2 regions of the Streptomyces sp. NPDC006487 genome follow, and region 2 is predicted to be linked to the other one. Evidence: riboswitches for the same ligand, from Rfam matches in the RefSeq annotation. Region 2 holds a riboswitch; the other holds the start of a gene.
The links. Region 2 has a riboswitch for cobalamin ahead of metE (5-methyltetrahydropteroyltriglutamate--homocysteine S-methyltransferase). Riboswitches for the same ligand answer to the same signal wherever they lie in the genome.
Positions count from the first base shown of each region.

Region 1: another riboswitch for cobalamin. It lies ahead of ACFYM0_RS05770 (ribonucleoside triphosphate reductase); the one in region 2 lies ahead of metE (5-methyltetrahydropteroyltriglutamate--homocysteine S-methyltransferase).

Region 1 covers NZ_JBIAHN010000003.1:129,839-137,347, reverse strand. Annotated here, with positions in the region: gene ACFYM0_RS05785 (NADP-dependent isocitrate dehydrogenase) at 1-1,978, shown strand, start outside; gene ACFYM0_RS05780 (hypothetical protein) at 2,056-2,508, opposite strand; gene ACFYM0_RS05775 (endo-1,3-alpha-glucanase family glycosylhydrolase) at 2,903-4,618, shown strand; cobalamin riboswitch at 4,740-4,881, shown strand; gene ACFYM0_RS05770 (ribonucleoside triphosphate reductase) at 4,924-6,702, shown strand; gene ACFYM0_RS05765 (anaerobic ribonucleoside-triphosphate reductase activating protein) at 6,699-7,322, shown strand; gene ACFYM0_RS05760 (aminotransferase class V-fold PLP-dependent enzyme) at 7,447-7,509, shown strand, end outside.
Region 2 covers NZ_JBIAHN010000005.1:380,982-388,490, forward strand. Annotated here, with positions in the region: gene metE (5-methyltetrahydropteroyltriglutamate--homocysteine S-methyltransferase) at 1-1,429, opposite strand, end outside; cobalamin riboswitch at 1,593-1,816, opposite strand; cobalamin riboswitch at 1,963-2,112, shown strand; gene ACFYM0_RS11055 (DUF4430 domain-containing protein) at 2,253-2,741, shown strand; gene ACFYM0_RS11060 (3-hydroxybutyryl-CoA dehydrogenase) at 2,874-3,758, opposite strand; gene aceB (malate synthase A) at 3,755-5,359, opposite strand; gene aceA (isocitrate lyase) at 5,472-6,758, opposite strand; gene ACFYM0_RS11075 (short-chain fatty acyl-CoA regulator family protein) at 7,139-7,509, shown strand, end outside.

The sequences.
Region 1 (7,509 bases), on a different contig from region 2:
CAAGCTGCCCAACGTCTCGGCGTCGATCCCGCAGCTCAAGGCCGCGGTCGCCGAGCTCCAGGGCCAGGGCTACGCCCTTCCGGACTACCCGGACGACCCGAAGAGCGACGAGGAGCGCGAGAACCGCGCCCGTTACGACAAGATCAAGGGCAGCGCCGTCAACCCGGTCCTGCGCGAGGGCAACTCTGACCGCCGCGCCCCCGCCTCGGTCAAGAACTACGCCAAGGCGCACCCGCACCGCATGGGCGCCTGGACCACCGGGTCGAAGACGAACGTCGCCACCATGGGCGAGAACGACTTCCGCTCCACCGAGAAGTCCGCCGTGATCGCCGAGGCCGGCACGCTGCGCATCGAGCACGTCGACGCCGACGGCGCCGTCACGGTGCTGCGCGACTCGGTACCGGTCCTCGCGGGCGAGGTCGTGGACGCGTCCGTCCTGCACGTCGACGCGCTGCGCACCTTCCTGAACGACCAGATCGAGCGCGCCAAGGCCGAGGACGTCCTGTTCTCCGTGCACCTCAAGGCCACGATGATGAAGGTCTCCGACCCGATCATCTTCGGCCACGTGGTCCGCGCCTTCTTCCCGAAGACCTTCGCCCGCTACGGCGAGACCCTGGCGGCCGCCGGCCTGTCCCCGAACGACGGCCTCGGCACCATCCTGAACGGCCTGGGCGCGCTGCCCGACGCCGACGCGATCAAGGCCTCCTTCGATGCCGAGATCGCCGAGGGCCCGGCGCTCGCGATGGTGGACTCCGACAAGGGCATCACCAACCTGCACGTTCCGTCCGACGTCATCGTCGACGCCTCGATGCCGGCCATGATCCGCACCTCCGGTCACATGTGGGGCCCGGACGGCGCCGAGGCCGACACCCTCGCCGTCCTCCCGGACAGCAGCTACGCCGGTGTGTACCAGGCCGTCATCGACGACTGCCGCGCGCACGGCGCGTACAACCCGTCCACGATGGGCTCGGTGCCGAACGTCGGCCTCATGGCCCAGAAGGCCGAGGAGTACGGCAGCCACGACAAGACCTTCGAGCTGGCCGCCGCCGGCACCGTCCGCGTCGTCGACGCCTCGGGTGCCACGGTCCTGGAGCAGGAGGTCGCCGCGGGCGACATCTTCCGCGCCTGCCAGACCAAGGACGCGCCGATCCAGGACTGGGTCAAGCTCGCCGTCACCCGGGCCCGCGCCACCGGCGTCCCGGCCGTCTTCTGGCTCGACGAGGGCCGCGCGCACGACGCGCAGCTGATCGCCAAGGTCAAGACGTACCTCGCCGACCACGACACCGACGGTCTGACCATCAAGATCCTGTCGCCGGTCGAGGCCACCGCGTACTCCCTGGAGCGCATCCGCCGCGGCGAGGACACCATCTCGGTGACCGGCAACGTGCTGCGCGACTACCTGACCGACCTGTTCCCGATCCTGGAGCTGGGCACCAGCGCCAAGATGCTGTCGGTCGTCCCGCTGATGAACGGCGGCGGCCTCTTCGAGACCGGCGCCGGCGGCTCCGCCCCGAAGCACGTGCAGCAGCTCGTCAAGGAGAACTACCTGCGCTGGGACTCCCTCGGCGAGTTCCTCGCGCTGGCGGTCTCCTTCGAGCACCTCGCCACCACCACCGGCAACGCCCGCGCCCAGGTGCTGGCCGACACCCTGGACCGGGCGACCGGCACCTTCCTCAACGAGGACAAGTCGCCGAGCCGCAAGCTGGGCGGCATCGACAACCGCGGCAGCCACTTCTACCTCGCCCTGTACTGGGCGCAGGAGCTGTCGCGCCAGACCGAGGACCCGAAGCTGGCCGCCGCCTTCGACCCGCTGGCCAAGACGCTGGCCGAGTCCGAGGAGAAGATCGTCGGCGAGCTCATCGCCGTCCAGGGCGCCCCGGCGGAGATCGGCGGCTACTACCGGCCCGACGCCGCCAAGGCCTCGGCGATCATGCGGCCGTCCGCGACGCTGAACGCGGCGCTCGCGATCCTCGGCTGAGGTTCAACGCTTCAACGCTTCACGGGTCCGCCCCGGTCGGCACCAGCCGACCGGGGCGGACCCGTTTCAGCGTCCCGTCACAGCGGGTGGACCTGCTCCCGGGCGAAGGCCAGTGGGTCGCGTCCGGCGGCCAGGACCCGCAGCCCGGGGGCCGCGGCGAGGAGCTCGCGCAGCCAGTCCAGGGCGTCGGACGCGAGGTGCTCGCAGCCGTCGAGGACGAGCAGCATGTCGCGCTCCGCCAGCCACGACGCCGCGTTCGGCGTCCCGTAAGGCAGGAAAGGCATGCCCGGTACGCAGCCCAGCGCGGCGGTCAGGTCGGGGACCCCGAACCGCCGGTCCATGGACACCACGGCCACGCCGTCGTAGAAATTGGACGAGAGCCGTTTCCCGATCTCGTGCACCAACTGGCTCCGGGGCTCGCGGAACCGACCGGTGACGGTCAGCACTTTGCCCCGCCGCACGGCGGTGAAAAGACGGGAAAGCTCCGCCGAGGTCGCCGGGAACGTTCCGGCGCCTCTGGAATCCCTCATCGACACGATGCCCCCCTGCATGCGTGACCTGCGGCAAGAGGGTTGTTTCAAGCCGCATGAAGACGATTATGCGCCACTTTTCGCGAAAGGCCAGTGGAATTCCCTATTCCGGCGAAAAGCCCGTGCCGCCCGGTGATCGCAGCAGTTGTACAGGTCACATGCCTTTGTCCAACCGCGTGCGAAGAGTGCCGCTCCGACGTCCGAACCGCGCAGGCCAAGGGGCCGTCGGCCGAGGTGGCCGCCGCGGGCGGGACTCCGGTAGCCCCGCGGTTCCGTCCCGTCTCACGCCCCGTCTCCCGGGGAACAGTTGTCCGGGGCCCCGGAATCCGCTGTACTGCTGCTGTGCGGCCCGATGTACGGGCATGGCGCGGGCACATTCGGGGGAGGGGCCAGGATGAGTGCGGACCGGCGGCGGGCAGGGCGCGGCACGAGACCCGCGTCGCACCGGCGCCGTGCGGGCTTCCGGCGCCGAAGACCCCTGCTGAGCCTCCTGCTCTCCGCCTTCCTCCTCGTGGGCGTCTGCGCCGCGACGGGCATCGCCTGGGAGCCCCGTACCGTCTCGGACGCACGGGCCCGCTCGGGGCCCGGCCCGGCCGACTCCCCGTCCGGGGCGTCCGGCTACGGCTCCGCGCCCGCCACCGCCGGCCCCGCCACCACCGGCCCGGGCACCACCGCCCCGCAGAGCCCGGGCGGGCCGGCCCCGGACCCCAAGCCCCAGGGGTCCGGTACGGACGGCGGAGCGCGCCCCACCGGAGCCCTGCCCTTCGACCTGCCGCAGCCGGCCGCCCTGCGCTCCGGAGCCGCCGGCAAGAAGCTGGTCTTCGCCCACTACTTCACCCCGTACCCGCTCTCCCTGGACAACGCGAACGCCGACGCCGACTACTACACCCGCAACTACCTGAAGCCGGACGGCGAGAACGGCAAACACCAGCGCTACGGCGGCCTGCTGCGCGACCGGCCGCTGCCCGTCCCGCCCAAGGCCGGGGACTGGGAGCTCGCCAACCTCCGGCAGGAGGTCCGCACCGCGCGCGCCGCCGGCATCGACGGATTCACCCTCGACCTGCTCTCCCTCTCCGGGAAGAACCTCGAACGCTGCAACCTCCTGATGGAGGCGGCCCGTTCGGTGGACCCCGCCTTCAAGGTCATGCTGATGCCGGACATGACCTCCCTGGGCACCGACGACCCGGCCGTGCTCGCCGACCTCCTCGCGGAACTCGGCAAGGCCCCGGCCGCCCACCGGCTCCCCGACGGACGGCTGGTCGTCTCGCCGTTCAAGGCGGAGGAGAAGAGCGCCGCCTGGTGGACCCGGGTCATGGACGTCCTGAAGTCCCGGCACGGCATCCGCACCGCCTTCGTCCCGCTCTTCCTCGACTTCGGCGCGCACAGCGGCGAGTTCGAGTCGATCAGCTACGGATTCTCCGAGTGGGGCAGCCGCAGCTACGTCGGCCAGGAGAGCTCCACGCGCGACGTGCGGCGCGCCCACGCGGCGGGCAAGATCTGGATGCAGCCCGTATCCGTCCAGGACGCCCGTCCCAACCAGGGCATCTACGACGAGGCGGGCAACACCGCGACCCTGCGCACCACATGGAACCGCGCCATCGAGGACGGGGCCGACTGGGTCCAGCTCACCACCTGGAACGACTACAGCGAGGGAAGCCAGTTCGCGCCCTCCCTGCACAACGGCCATGCCTACCTGGACCTTTCCTCGTACTACCTGACCCGGTTCAAGACGGGCGGCTGGCCGAAGATCGTCCGGGACACGCTGTACCTGAGCTCGCGCACCCAGTTCGCCGCCGCCGATCCGAGCGGCGGCCAGTCCCTCGTGATGTCGCTGCGGGGCGGCAGCGCCGCGGCTCGCGACACGGTGGAGGTGCTGAGCTTCCTGACCGGGCCCGCGAGCATCCGTACGGCCGTGGGGGCGGCCGAGGACGCGCACGCGGCCCCGGCCGGGGTCCACTCCGAGCTGCTTCCCCTCGGTCCGGGCACCGGCTCGGCGGCCGTGGTGCGGGACGGCAGGACCGGGGCCCGGGTGGAGCTGGGGTACCGGGTGGACCGCACGGTGGAGGTGCAGGACCTCCAGTACCACGCCGCCAGCAGCGGCCGGAGCTGAGCCCGGGGGCCTCGGCGCTGCTCTCCGTTGCTCTCCGCTGCTCTCCGCAGGGCTGAAGTCCCTTGGTGCGGGACCTTCGTCACCCCATATGTAGTGGTGGTGCCCCGCCGTCACATCCATATGTAGTGTTGGTCTTGCCGGTTCGGCGGGGCCCCTCCCCGACCGAGGCAACAGGGAACCCGGTGGGAATCCGGGACTGCCCCGCAACGGTGAATCCGCCACGGCGGACGAGTCCGACACCTGCCGGCACGGGCTTTCGAAGAGGCCCGCCATTCTTCCGTGCCGAGCCTCGTGGGAGGGCTGCCGTGACTGCTGTCGTCGATGCCGTGGAGACCGTGACCGAATACCTGGACCGCCGGGACTGGCGGGTGAACGCCAACGCCAACCAGGGCTATTCGCTCGGCGGGCTCATCCTCAATGCCGCAGGCAAGGTCACCGCGAACTACTGGCTGGAACAGGTCTATCCCGCCGCCGTGGCCCGCGCCCACCGCGAGGGCGACCTCCACCTCCACGACCTGGACATGCTCTCCGGTTACTGCGCCGGCTGGTCCCTGCGCACCCTGCTGACCGAAGGCTTCAACGGAGTCCCCGGACAGATCGACTCCGCCCCGCCCAGGCACCTGTCCTCGGCCGTCGGCCAGATCGTGAACTTCCTCGGCACCCTGCAGAACGAATGGGCGGGCGCCCAGGCCTTCTCCTCCTTCGACACGTACCTCGCCCCCTACGTCCGCCTCGATGCGATGACGTACGACCAGGTCAGGCAGTGCGTCCAGGAACTCGTGCACAACCTCAACGTGCCCTCGCGCTGGGGCACCCAGACCCCCTTCACCAACCTCACCTTCGACTGGACCTGCCCCGAGGACCTGCGCGAGCAGATCCCGGTGGTGGCGGGGGAGGAGACCGGTTTCACCTACGGCGAGCTCCAGGCCGAGATGGACATGATCAACCGGGCGTACATCGAGGTGATGACGGAAGGCGACGCCACCGGACGGGTGTTCACCTTCCCCATCCCGACCTACAACATCACCCGGGACTTCCCCTGGGAGAGCGAGAACGCCGAGCGGCTCTTCGCGATGACCGCCAAGTACGGGCTCCCGTACTTCCAGAACTTCATCAACTCCGAGCTCGAACCGAACATGATCCGCTCCATGTGCTGCCGGCTCCAGCTCGACCTGACCGAGCTGCTCGCACGCGGCAACGGCCTCTTCGGCAGCGCCGAACAGACCGGCTCGCTCGGCGTGGTCACCCTCAACTGTGCCCGGCTCGGGCATCTTTGCGCGGGCGACGAGGAGCGGCTGCTGGCCGAGGTGGACCGGCTCTGCGAGCTCGCCAGGGACAGCCTCGAGATCAAGCGGATCACCGTCCAGGACCTGATCGACGGCGGCCTCTTCCCGTACACCAAGCGGTACCTGGGCACCCTGCGCAACCACTTCTCCACCATCGGGGTCAACGGCGTCAACGAGATGGTCCGCAACTTCAGCGGGGGCGCGCACGACATCACCGCGCCCGAGGGCCACGCCCTCGCGGTCCGCCTCCTGGACCGGGTGCGGGCCCGGATGGTCGACTTCCAGGAGAGCACCGGCCACCTCTACAACCTGGAGGCCACCCCCGCCGAGGGCACGACCTACCGCTTCGCGAAGGAGGACCGGGCCCGCTTCCCCGGCATCCTCCAGGCCGGCACCGACGCCAACCCGTACTACACCAACTCCACCCAGCTGCCCGTCGGATGGACCGACGACCCCTTCGAGGCGCTGGAGCGCCAGGACGAGCTGCAGGGCAAGTACACGGGCGGCACCGTCCTGCACCTGTACACCCCCGAGCGGATCCCGACGGCGGAGGCCTGCCGCAAGCTGGTCCGGCGCTCCCTGGAGACCTTCCGGCTCCCGTACCTCACGGTCACCCCGACCTTCTCCGTCTGCGCGGACCACGGCTACCTGGCGGGGGAGCAGCCCCACTGCCCCGCCTGTGGGGCGGTGTGCGAGGTGTGGACCCGGGTCATGGGCTACCACCGCCCGGTCTCCTCCTTCAACACCGGCAAGAAGGGCGAACACGCCGAGCGGGTCCCCTTCAAGGCGGCGGTGTGATCCCCGCCGCGCAGCCGGACGAGGTCATCCGCATCGGAGGCTGGTCCCGGCTGTCCACCTGCGACTGGCCCGGCCGGCTGGTCACCACCGTCTTCTGCCAGGGCTGCCCCTGGCGGTGCGGCTACTGCCACAACCCCGGCCTGCTGCCCGCCCGGGCCCCCGCAGCCGTCCCCTGGGACGCGGTGCTCGGCCACCTCGCCCGCCGGACGGGGCTGCTCGACGGGATCGTCTTCTCGGGCGGGGAACCGCTGCTCCAGCGCGGTCTGCCGCAGGCCGTACGGGAAGCCCGTGCGCTGGGCCTGGAGGTCGGCCTGCACACCGGGGGAGCCTTCCCCCGCCGCCTGGCCAGGCTGCTGGACGCCGGCCTGCTGGACTGGGTCGGCTTCGACGTCAAGGCCCCGCCCGGCCGGTACGAACGGGTCACCGGCATCGGCCACGCGGCCGCCTCGGCCGAGCGGAGCCTGCGCCTGCTGCTCGCCTCGGAGGTCCCCCACCAGCTCCGCACCACGGTGGACCCGGACCTCCTGGACCCGCCCGCCATGGCCGACCTGGACGACTGGCTCGCGGAGCTGGGCGCGGGGGCCACGGTCCGCCAGACCGTGCGCCCGCCGGCGGCCTGAGGCCCGGGCGGCCGCGATGGCCCGGCGGCCCCGGGGCGCGATGGCCGGGGAAGGGGCTGTCGCTCCGGGTGGGCGGCGGGGCATGATCGGGCCGACAGCCGCGCCGCACCCACGGAGGTCCCACGTGACCCAGCCCGCAGAGCCGACCGACCGCACCGACCGAGTCGGCCCCGCCGACGCCGCCGGA
Region 2 (7,509 bases):
TGATCCGCTGCTCGTAGCCGGCCACGTCGATCCTGCCGGCCCGCAGGTCGGCGCGGGCGACCCGCAGTTCGTCGGTCTGCGGGAAGGACCCGATCGTGGTGGTCGGCAGCAGCGGCAGGCCCAGGTGCGCCCGCTGGGCGGCGGCGCGCTCCGGGTAGGGCTGGGCACGGCGGCCGTCCGTGCCGGTGATCGCGGCGGTGCGGGTGCGGACGGCCGGGTCGTGGGTGAGCGCGGAGCCGGCTCGGGAGGCCAGGTCGGCCCGGTTGGCGGCGAGTTCGGGTGCGATGGAGTCCGTGCCCTGGGCCAGCCCTCGGGCCAGGACGGAGATCTCGGCGGCCTTCTGGCGGGCGAAGGCGAGCCAGCGGCGGACCTGCGGGTCGATGTCCCGCTCGGCAGCGACGTCGATCGGGACGTGCAGCAGGGAGCAGGAGGCGGCGACGTCCACCCGGTCGGCGAGGCCGAGGAGCGTACCCAGCGTGGTGAGCGACTTCTGGTAGTCGTTGATCCAGATGTTGCGGCCGTTGACGACGCCGGCCACCAGGCGCTTGCCGGGCAGGCCTCCGACCGCCCCGAGGTCCTTCAGATTGGCGCTGCCGGCCTCCGTGAAGTCGAGGGCCAGGCCTTCGACCGGAGAAGCGGCGAGGACCTGGAGGGCTTCGCCGAGCCGGCCGAAGTACGAGGCGACGAGCAGCTTGGACCGGTCGGTCAGGGCGCCGAGGTCGCGGTAGGCCCGAGCCACGGCGTTCAGGTCCGCCGGGGTCCGGTCCTGTACCAGGGCCGGCTCGTCGAGTTGGACCCACTCGGCCCCGGCGGCCTTGAGGGCGGCGAGGACCTCGGCGTAGACGGGGAGGATCCGGTCCAGGAGGGTCAGCGGCTGGAAGTCGGCCGCCACGCCCGGGGCGGGCTTGGCCAGCAGGAGATAGGTGATCGGGCCGACGAGCACGGGGCGGGCGTCGAGGCCGAGTGCGAGGGCTTCCTTCACTTCGGCGACCTGCTGGGAAGGGTCCGCGGTGAAGACGGTGTCCGGGCCGAGTTCCGGGACCAGGTAGTGGTAGTTGGTGTCGAACCACTTGGTCATCTCCAGCGGGGCCACGTCCTGCGTACCGCGAGCCATCGCGAAGTACCCGCCGAACGGGTCGGTGGCGACGGCCTCCCGGTGCCGCTCGGGGACGGCGCCGAGCATGACGCTGGTGTCCAGTACGTGGTCGTAGTACGAGAAGTCACCGGTGGGTACCTCGTGGACGCCGGCCTCCGCCAGCTGCCGCCAGTTCGTGCGGCGCAGTTCGGCCGCGGTCGCCCGGAGGGCGTCAGCGGTGACGCGGCCCTTCCAGAAGCCCTCGATGGCCTTCTTCAGTTCACGGTTCTGCCCCTGACGGGGGTAGCCGTACACGGTGGCTCGTGCGGCCGCGGCTGCGGGCTTCGCTGTCACGGAACTCTCCTTCGCGAGATGTGTCCAGGAACGCCCCGGCAACGGGACGCGGACGCGAAGGAACGCCACGACGAACGGCTCGCGCAGCGGAAGGACCGCTCGTGCCGCTCGATGTGTACGCCGACCCGCCCACGAGGTCACCGGGATCTCCGCACACGGAATCGTCCGCGTACGGGCAACGGGCAGGTCTTCGGACTCGCGGGCACGCGGACCACGAAGGCCCGCACCTACTGGCCGTCGCTTCCCAGGACCGGTTCCGGTCCCAGTGCGTATGACGGCGGTCGTTCCCACTCACCGCTGCGGGGCAGTCCCGGATTCTCACCGGGTTCCCTCTTACGACGCATCCCGCCTGGCGGACGGGAGCGAACCAGCTGCGAGGCCCACACTAGGCTGCCGCACCCGAGGACGAACCCTGTTGTCCAGGTGTCGGACAGTGGGATGAGACACGCCGGTCCTGGCCGGACGTGAAACCGGGGACGGCGAGTCGAGCGGTCACGCCGGAAAGCCGCCCCTGGTCACCACGTTGTTACGACCGTACGATTCGTGTGCCCGGTCGGACCGGGTGACAACTGAATCGCCGTGTGGCCAGGGGGAAGCCGGTGTGAATCCGGCGCTGACCTGCAACCGTGTGGAGCGCCTGCGCGCCCCGAGTCGGATAGCCCGCCGTGCGGCTCGTACCGCCTCCCACTGTCACGGACTGCAGCGCGGAGCCTTGAGTCGCCGACTCGCCACAGCCTGCTCCCGCCGCATCGGGGACCGGCGCTGCCGGGCGATGCCGCAGCGGAAGGGCCCGGCTGCGCCCGCCCTGCCCGAAAGGCAACCCATGCGCCCGAACCTCGTCCGTCGCGCCCTCGTCACGACGGCCGCCCTGGGACTCGCGCTCGCCACAGCGCCCGCCGCCGCCCACGCCAAGCCGGCACCGAACACGAACGCCCCGGTCAAGGTCGGCCTCACGGTGCAGGGCCCCAACGGCCTTCTGTTCAAGGGGAAGATAAGGACCAAGGGGCACGACGTCACCACCGTCACCGGCGGGACGCACAAGTGCGACGGCACGAACGGCGCCGCCAACCCGAGCGCCGTGCCCACGCCGACGGCCGCCCTGGACGACGCCGCGAAGAAGAAGCACTTCAGCTGGGACGGCACTTGGTACGCCTCGTTCGACGACTTCTCCGTCGACACGATCAAGAACGTCAGCGGTGGCGGCGTCGCCTACTGGAGCATCTCCGTCAACGGCACCCCGACCCCGGTCGGCGGCTGCCAGTTCAAGCTGAAGGCAGGCGACCAGGTCGCCTACACCTGGACCTCCTTCTAGCGGGTACGACAGCCCTGCGGTCGCGCTGCCCGTCTTGGCGCGCGGTGGGGGTGCGGCGACACCACTCGCCACACCCCCACCGCCTCTGGGCGCCTCCGGCGCACCCTCATGGCCGGAGGTCTGCCGGGCCCCTCAGACCCGGCCGTACGTGTGGAACCCGCGGCCGCTCTTGCGTCCCAGCAGCCCCGCCTGCACCATCCGCCGGAGCAACGGGGGCGGGGCGTACAGCGGTTCCTTGAATTCCTCGTACAGCGACTCCGCGATCGCCGTGACCGTATCCAGGCCGATCAGGTCCGCCAGCTTCAGCGGACCCATCGGGTGGGCGCAGCCCATCTCCATGGCCGCGTCCACGTCCGCCGCGCCGGCGAAGCCCGATTCGGCCATGCGGACGGCCGAGAGGAGGTAGGGGATGAGCAGGGCGTTGACGACGAAGCCGGCCCGGTCCCGGGAGCGGACCGTGGTCTTGCCCAGCGTGTCGCGGGCGAACGCCTCGACGGAGGCGAGCGTGTCCGGCGACGTGTGGAGGGAGGAGACGACTTCGACGAGCGGCAGGACGGGCACGGGGTTGAAGAAGTGCAGGCCCACCACCCGGTCGGCCCGGCCGGTCGCCATGCCCAGCCGCATGATCGGGATGGCGGAGGTGTTCGTGGCGAGGATCGCCCCGGGGTCCTCGACGATCTTGTCGAGGGCAGCGAAGACCCGGGTCTTCGCTTCGGGGTTCTCGGTGACGGCCTCGATGACGAGTTGCCGGTCGGCGAGGTCCTCCAGGTCCCCGGTGAACAGCAGACGGGCCAGGGCGTCCTCGGCGGAGCTCCGGTGCAGCTTCCCGCGCCGGACGGCTTGCTCCAGGGAGACGGCGACGCGCTCGCGGGCGGCGCGGGCAGCGGCCGCGTCCGCCTCGGCGACCACGGTGTCCAGTTCGGCGCGGGCGCACACTTCGGCGATTCCGGCTCCCATCCGACCGCCGCCGACCACGCCGACGCGCAGGATCCGGTCCGGCCGGACGGGGGCGTTCACGCGGTCACCTGCGCGGCGGGGGAGGTGCGGCGGACGAGATGGCGGGTGTAGGCCTCCGGGGTGAAGAAGGCGGGGAGCTGCATCGGCAGGGCGGTGTCCACGAAGATCTCCCGTGCTTCGAGGACGCGTGCCTGTGGATCCTCCGCCTCCAGGGCCGCGCATTCGGCGTCCAGGAGATCGACGACCGTTCCCCGGCCGACCCGGTCGTGGCGGAGCCACTGCCAGATCTGGACGCGGGCGATCTCGGCGGTGGCGGCGTCCTCCATCAGCCCGTTCAGGGCCACGGCCCCGCTGCCGCGCAGCCAGGCGTCGAAGTAACGCAGGGCCACCGCCACGTTGGAGCGGACGCCTTCCGAGGTCGGCGGAGCCGCGATCCGGCGGATGGACAGCAGGTCGGCGGCGGCGACGCCGACGTCCTCACGCGTTCGGTCCAGCTGGTGGGGCCGGTCCCCCAGGACGTTGCCGAAGACCTCGCGGCAGACGGGGACCAGCCCGGGGTGGGCGACCCAGGAGCCGTCGAAGCCGTCCTCGGCCTCCCGCTCCTTGTCGAGGCGGACCTTTGCGAGAGCCGCGGAGTCGGCTTCGGTGTCCTTGCTCGGGACATGGGCTGCCATGCCACCGATGGCGTGTGCTCCCCGCCGGTGGCAGGTCCGGACGAGCAGGTCCGTGTAGGCGCGCATGAAGGGGGCCGTCATGGTGACGGCGGCCCGGTCGGGGAGCTGGAAGTCGGTGCGGTGGCCGAAGGTCTTGATGAGGCTGAAGAGGTAGTCCCAGCGCCCCGCGTTCAGTCCCGCGCTGTGTTCGCGCAGTTCGTAGAGGATCTCCTCCATCTCGAAGGCGGCCGTGATCGTCTCGATCAGGACGGTGGCCCGGACGGTGCCGCGCGGGATGCCGAGCAGGTCCTGCGCGAGGACGAAGACGTCGTTCCACAGCCTTGCCTCGTACGCGTTCTCCAGCTTGGGGAGATAGAAGTACGGGCCGTGGCCGGCGTCGATCTGCCGCTGTGCGCAGTGGAAGAAGTACAGGCCGAAGTCGACGAGCGACGCGGGCACGGGACGGCCGTCGATCTCCAGGTGTTCCTCGGTGAGGTGCCAGCCGCGCGGGCGGACCATGATCGTGGCGAGGTTCTCGCCGAGGCGGTACTCCTTGCCGTCGGCCGTGGTGAAGTCGATGCGCCGCTCGATGGCGTCGAGCAGGTTCAGCTGGCCGCCTATGACGTTCTCCCAGGTGGGCGCGGTGGCGTCCTCGAAGTCCGCCATCCACACCCGGGCGCCGGAGTTCAGGGCGTTGACCGTCATGCGGCGGTCGGGCGGCCCGGTGATCTCCACCCGGCGGTCGTTGAGCCCGGGGCCCGGAGGTGCGACCTGCCAGGTCGGGTCGTCTCGGACGGCTCGCGTGGCAAGCGGGAAGACGAGCTGCTTGCCGTCGGCGAGGTGGGCGGAGCGGCGGCGGCGCTCCTTGAGGATGCCCAGGCGGCGGTCGGCGAAGGCCGCGTCGAGCCGGCCGATGAAGTCCAGGGCCGGGGGCGTCAGGATGTCCCCGTGGCGCTCACCCGGCACACCGAGGACCTGGACACTGCTGATCAGGGACTTGAGTGACATGCGGATCTTCTCCTCGACGTGGGGCGGTCGGCGCCCGGGGCGGGGAGGAGCCCCGGGCGCCGTCGGACGGCAAGTGGCAGGACGCGGGCCGGACGGAGGCGCGGGTGGAGTTCTAGTGGAACTGCTCTTCCTCGGTGGAGCCGGCCAGCGCGGTGGTGGAGGAGGCGGGGTTGACGGCGGTGGAGACGAGGTCGAAGTAGCCGGTGCCGACCTCGCGCTGGTGCTTGACCGCGGTGAATCCCTGCGCCTGTGCGGCGAACTCCCGCTCCTGCAGGTCCACGTAGGCGGTCATGCCGTGCTCGGCGTAGCCGCGGGCCAGGTCGAACATGCCGTGGTTGAGGGAGTGGAAGCCGGCCAGGGTGATGAACTGGAAGCGGTACCCCATCGCGCCGAGCTCGCGCTGGAACTTGGCGATCTGGTCGTCGTCCAGGGCGGCCTTCCAATTGAAGGACGGCGAGCAGTTGTAGGCCAGCATCTGGTCCGGGTACCGCGCGTGGATCGCCTCGGCGAACTCGCGGGCCTGGGCGAGGTCCGGGGTGCCGGTCTCCACCCAGATGAGGTCTGCGTACGGAGCGTAGGCGAGGCCGCGGGCGATCACCGGGGCCATGCCGTTCCGCACCCGGTGGAAGCCTTCAGCGGTGCGCTCGCCCGTCACGAACCGGGCGTCGCGCTCGTCGACGTCGCTGGTGATGAGGTTCGCCGCCAGGGCGTCCGTGCGGGCGATGATCAGGGTCGGTGTGTCGGCGATGTCGGCGGCGAGGCGCGCCGCGTTGAGGGTGCGGACGTGCTGCGAGGTGGGGACGAGGACCTTGCCGCCGAGGTGGCCGCACTTCTTCTCCGAGGCGAGCTGGTCCTCGTAGTGGATGCCCGCGGCGCCGGCCGCGATCATCGCCTTGGTCAGCTCGAAGGCGTTCAGCGGTCCGCCGAAGCCGGCCTCGGCGTCCGCGACGATCGGCGCCAGCCAGTCCGTACGGTCGTGGCCGCCCTCGGCGGTGGCGATCTGATCGGCGCGCAGCAGCGCGTTGTTGATCCGGCGGACCACCTGGGGAACGGAGTTGACCGGGTACAGGCTCTGGTCCGGGTAAGTGTGCCCGGCCTGGTTGGCGTCGGCGGCCACCTGCCAGCCGGACAGATAGATCGCCTGCAGCCCCGCCCGCACCTGCTGGACCGCCTGGCCGCCGGTCAGGGCGCCCAGCGCGTGGACGTAATCCTGCTCGTGGAGCTGCCGCCACAGGCGCTCCGCACCTCGCCGGGCCAGGGTGTGCTCCTCGCGGACGCTGCCGGACAGCCGGACCACGTCCTCGGCGGTGTACGTCCGCTCGATGCCCGCCCAGCGCGGGTCATCCGCCCAGCGCTGCTTCAGCTGCTCGGCCGCCGCCGTCGTGTTCGCCTCTGCCATGACCGTCACCGTTTCCATCCGTCGCTTGTTCTGCCAATGCGCCGAGCAGAAGCCCTGGCGCTGGCACTCTGTGCCTGAGTGAGAGTTGCGGCCGCCGGACCCGCCCGTGGGGGCGGGGCTGGGAAATGCTGCCGATCTGCCGGAACCGGGCTGGCCGAATCGCCGAAGTCAGGGCATGAGTCGGGGATCCAGGGTCCGTCCGGACCACCGGTCCCGGCTGGCCGCAGGACCGACTCTGGCATTGGCACTGGGTGTCATCAAGGTGGTGCGGCTGCCAAGGTTTGCGAATCTTCGAGGCCGAGTTTGCCAAGTTTGCGAAGCCTCGGGGCAGGCGAAGTCCCCCTATGCTGACGAAGCCCGTCCGACGGTGGAGGAGTCCGGTGAGCAAGACGTACGCGGGGGCGCGCCTGCGCAGGCTGCGCGAGGAGCGCCGCATGACCCAGGCGGACCTGGCCAGGGTCCTCGGCATTTCACCCAGCTACCTCAACCAGATGGAGCACGACTCGCGCCCGCTCACCGTGCCGGTGCTGCTGCGGCTCACCGAGGCCTTCGGAGTGGATCCCGGCTTCTTCTCCGAGCGTGACACCAGCCGCATGGTGGCCGACCTGCGCGAGGCCCTCGCCCAGCAGGTGGCCGACGCCCGCGTGTCCGCCTCGGATCTGGCGGAGCTGGCCACCCGGATGCCAGCCGTGGCCTCGGTGCTGCTGGACCTGGGCCGACGCGGCCAGCTGCTGGCGGAGCGGCTCGCCGA